2 regions of the Porphyrobacter sp. MBR-49 genome follow, and region 2 is predicted to be linked to the other one. Evidence: predicted binding sites of a transcription regulator. Region 2 holds the regulator's gene; the other holds the start of a gene.
What was found. Region 2 encodes LexA, which represses DNA repair genes until DNA is damaged. Its sites were predicted from a motif close to GTTCCNCNCTTGTTCT; they were not measured.
Positions count from the first base shown of each region.

Region 1 (2,185 bases), on a different contig from region 2:
ACCTGCCGCATGAAGAGGCACCCGCCGCAACGCTTGGCGATCTTTTGCCGTGGCTTGCTGAGCACGCTCCGGTGCCAAACGCGCAATAATCGCGCACCGGCTTTGTTGCGCACTGGACGCGCGCAACGCTTGCGCTTTACACCGTCTCGCACTTGCACACAGAATCGAAGGAAAAGCCGGCTTTGCGCAAACTCGGGATCATTGGCGGCATGAGCTGGGTGTCGACCGCGACATATTACGATCACATCAATCGCATTGTGCAACGCCGCGCTGCGCCGATGGCCTCTGCTCCGCTGCTGATCGAAAGCCTCGATTTCTGCCAGCTTTACGCCTTGCGCGAAGAACGCGACTGGCAGCGTGCGGCCAGCGTGCTGATCGACAGCGCGCGGCGGCTCGAAGGCGCGGGGGCGCAGGCGCTGATCATCGGCGCCAATTCGATGCACCGGCTGTATGATGATGTTGCCGCTTCGGTGGACATCCCGATCCTGCACATTGCCGAATATGTCGGGCTGGCGATGAAACGGGCGGGCAAGACCAACGCAGCGCTTCTGGGCACGCGCAACGTGATGACCGAAAGCTTCTATCGCAAGCGGCTGGTTGCCCACGGCATCAACCTTTTGCCGCCCAACATGAAATATGTCGAAGCGCTCGACCGGATCATCTATGATGAATTGATGGTCGGAAAAGTGACGCGAGAGGCCCAGCGCACATTGAAAACCATCATCACCAACAAGGCGCAGGAAGGCGCAGGGGCGATTGTGCTGGCCTGCACCGAGCTTGATCTGGTGGTTGATATTGATGCGAATGTGCTGCCGGTGTTCGACAGCACCCGCATCCATTGCGAGGCGGCGGCCAACTGGATTCTTGAACAGGAAGCGGGGCAATAATCTGTGCTGGTCGCGCTTAGCGAATAATTCACCCATTTGTCGGGTTGCAACGGTTTAACTGGTCGGCTACGCGCTTGCACGGATTTTGTCGCGGAAACGCAACTGGCATTTTCCGGGTCTTTCGGGTCGCACCGACAGGCCCTTGGGGCCACCCTCCTTCCCCCCCAACCACCGGAGGGTGGCCCCATAATCCGCGATGTCGGCGCGGCCATTTGCACCTTTGTGGCAGGTTCCCTTCCTGTTCCGGTTGAGAAGCGGGGCTGGCTGGCCTATTCGACAAAGCCGTGATGTCCCGCGCCCCCTATGCTGCTGATCCTGATGCCCATGGCGGGCGTGAATGGCGCGGCGGCGCGGCGGGCGAACAGCGCGGCCCGCGCAGCCAATTCCAGCGCGACCGTGATCGCATCATCCATTCGATGAGCTTTCGCCGCCTCAAATCCAAGACGCAGGTGTTCATCGCCCCCGATGGCGATCATTACCGCACCCGCCTGACCCACAGTCTTGAAGTCGCGCAGATTGGCCGGGTAATTGCCCGCGCGCTGGGGCTGGACGAGGATCTGACCGAGGCCCTGTGCCTGGCGCATGATGTGGGGCACCCGCCGTTCGGCCATGCAGGCGAAGCCGCCTTGTCCGAGGCGATGGAGCGGTACGGGGGGTTCTGCCACAATGCGCAGACGCTGCGCACGGTAATGCGGATCGAATCTCCCTATCCCCAACATGACGGGCTGAACCTGACGTGGGATCTGCTCGAAGGGCTGGCCAAGCATAACGGCCCTGTAACAGCCCCGAACTGGGCGCTGGCTGAACTGGATGCAGCTTTTCCGTTGATGCTTGGCACCTGGCCATCACTGGAAGCGCAGGTCGCAGCGGTGGCGGACGATATCGCCTATGATAATCACGATATCGATGATGGGCTGCGCGCGGGATTTTTGGCGCTGGATGATCTGCTGACGCTCGATTTCCTCGCAGACCAATGGCGGGTGGTCGAAAAACGCTTTCCCCACGCCCCGAAAGACCGTCTGCTGCGCGAGATGATCCGCGATCAGATCGGCTTGATGGTAAAGGACGTGATCGAGCATACCCGCGCGCAGGTGCATGGCATCGGATCGGTTGCCGAAGTGCGCAATGCCGGGCGGCAGCTGGCCGGGTTCTCGCCCGAAATGACGTCACGCGAACGGCGGCTTAAGACGTTCATGTATGACCGGCTGTATTTTCACCCCGAACAGATTGCTGCGGCAGAACGCGCGCGCGATGTCGTCGCCCGGCTGTTCGCCGCCTATTCGCAGGATGCGAAGTTG
Region 1 is NZ_JBRJGU010000004.1:215,495-217,679, forward strand. It holds gene ACSSV3_RS07320 (alpha/beta fold hydrolase) at 1-89, shown strand, start outside; gene ACSSV3_RS07325 (aspartate/glutamate racemase family protein) at 183-887, shown strand; gene ACSSV3_RS07330 (deoxyguanosinetriphosphate triphosphohydrolase) at 1,175-2,185, shown strand, end outside.
Region 1: ACSSV3_RS07330 (deoxyguanosinetriphosphate triphosphohydrolase) is a predicted target of LexA. The motif match lies at 1,117-1,132, and genes of this name have one in related genera.

Region 2 (2,185 bases):
TGGCCCGGTGGCGACGGCGAGCATGCTTGCTGCAATGACCCCGATTCCCGATCTGCTGGTGGCGAGCGATGGACAGCAGGTTGGCATCACCATGACTGGCCCTGATGGGCAGCGCCACTTGCTGTCCTTGCGCGACAGCCGTTCGTCATTCGCTCGCGATAATCTGATGCAGCTTTCCGGGATGACGGCCGAGCCGGTGCCGCTGCCCAAGTGGAAGCAGGCACGCTGTTCCTCGGCGTTCTGTACGGTGACGATCAACCGAGGCGGGCGCGACTGGGTGATCCTGTTGGGGCGGGGGCGCACGCAGGTGGAGGAGCGCGCCTTGGCGGCCGCCTGCGCCGAGGTCGATATCGTTATTGCCGAACGGTTCTTGCCGCGATCCTGCCGCCCGCGTTGGCTCAAGGCAGATCGGCGGATGCTGGAGCGCAGCGGCGGGCTTTCGATCTACCTTGCTGAAGAACGCATCGCCAGTGTGGGCGAAAGCCAGGGGCAGCATGGTTGGTGGAAGGGGGCGACGGATCGGCGTCGCGAGGAAGGGCCAAGCCGACCCTAAGCCACCCCAAGGAGGGGGCTAGAGGGGGTCTAGACCGCCCCTAGCGGCCATCTTGGTGTGAAACATTTAACCGCAACACACTGTAACAAATCAATAAACAGGTTGAAGCCGATGTTTCACGCCGGTTTTGAGTTTCCCGGTCAGCGCGGCGCGTGAATCCCGTACCGCTTCGCCACTCAGTGATAGCGCCGCAGCAGCCCTGCAAGCTTGCCTTGCACCTCAACCTCGTCCGCCCGGTAGAACTGCGGATCATAGGCCGCGTTGGCCGGATCGAGCCGCACCTTGCCGCCTTCCTTGTGCAGATATTTGAGCGTCGCTTCCTCGCCGCGCACCAAAGCCACCACGATTTCGCCATCGCGCGCGGTGTTGGTGCGCCGCACCAGCGCATAATCGCCATCGAAAATCCCGGCTTCGACCATCGAATCGCCCGATACTTCGAGCGCGTAATGTTCGCCCGGGCCGAGCAGTGCGGCGGGGACGGGCAGGGTGTTGTGGCCTTCGAATGCTTCGATCGGGGCGCCGGCCGCGATCCGCCCATGCAGCGGCAGTTCGATCACGTCATTCGACGCCTCGGGCGCGGCGCGACCTGCTGCTGCCGGAGCGAGCGACACCACGTTGCCACCGAGCGCCCGCGCCGGGGTGGCATCTTCGGGCTGACGGATCACTTCGAGCGCGCGCGCGCGGTTGGGCAGGCGGCGCAGGAACCCGCGTTCTTCGAGAGCGGAAATCAGCCGGTGCACGCCCGATTTGCTTTTCAGGTCGAGCGCTTCCTTCATTTCTTCGAAACTCGGCGAGATCCCGGTTTCCTCCAGCCGTTGCTGGATAAAGCGGATCAGTTCGTGCTGTTTGGCGGTCAGCATTGATCAAAACTCCCTTGGTCGCATTCACGCCCTGCCGTTGCGGCGGGTCATGCCCATCCCTTGTGTGCGCCAAGAGGCACCGATTGGTGCGTTGCCTGCACGTCCCGTCCATCAATAAGGTGAACGAATAAGGAACAATTAGGCAACCATAAGAACAGAGTCAAGCGCGCCGCACGCCAAATCCGCGCAATTCAGCCATTTTGGAGGTGGTGCGCAATCAAACCGCGGCCTTCCAGTCGCCCGATTTGCCGCCGGTCTTTTCGATCAGGCGCACTTCGCCGATCACCATGCCCTTATCAATCGCTTTGGCCATGTCGTAGATCGTCAGCAGCGCGACGCTGACCGCGACCATCGCTTCCATCTCCACGCCTGTGCGCCCGGTGAGCGCGGCGGTGGCGGTGGCGCGGATGGCGTCTGTTTCGTAGCGGAAATCGACCGTCACCGCCTCCAGCCCGAGCGGGTGGCACAGCGGGATCAGATCGCCAGTGCGTTTGGCCGCCATGATCCCGGCAATGCGCGCGGCGGATAGCACATCGCCTTTGGGCGCGTTGCCCGCGCGGATCGCGGTGAGCGCGTCTGCCGACATGGCGATGCGCCCCGATGCGACAGCGCGGCGGCGCGTTTCCGCCTTGCCGCCAACATCGACCATTCGCGCTGCGCCGCTATCATCGAGGTGGGTAAGTCCGTTCATGCGGACGACTGTGCGCCCAGCAGCGCGGCGGTGGCAAGCGCAATATCATCGGCCCGCATCAGGCTTTCGCCCACCAGAAAG
Region 2 is NZ_JBRJGU010000005.1:15,130-17,314, reverse strand. It holds gene ACSSV3_RS08050 (ComEC/Rec2 family competence protein) at 1-553, shown strand, start outside; gene lexA (transcriptional repressor LexA) at 730-1,413, opposite strand; gene moaC (cyclic pyranopterin monophosphate synthase MoaC) at 1,631-2,104, opposite strand; gene trpC (indole-3-glycerol phosphate synthase TrpC) at 2,101-2,185, opposite strand, start outside.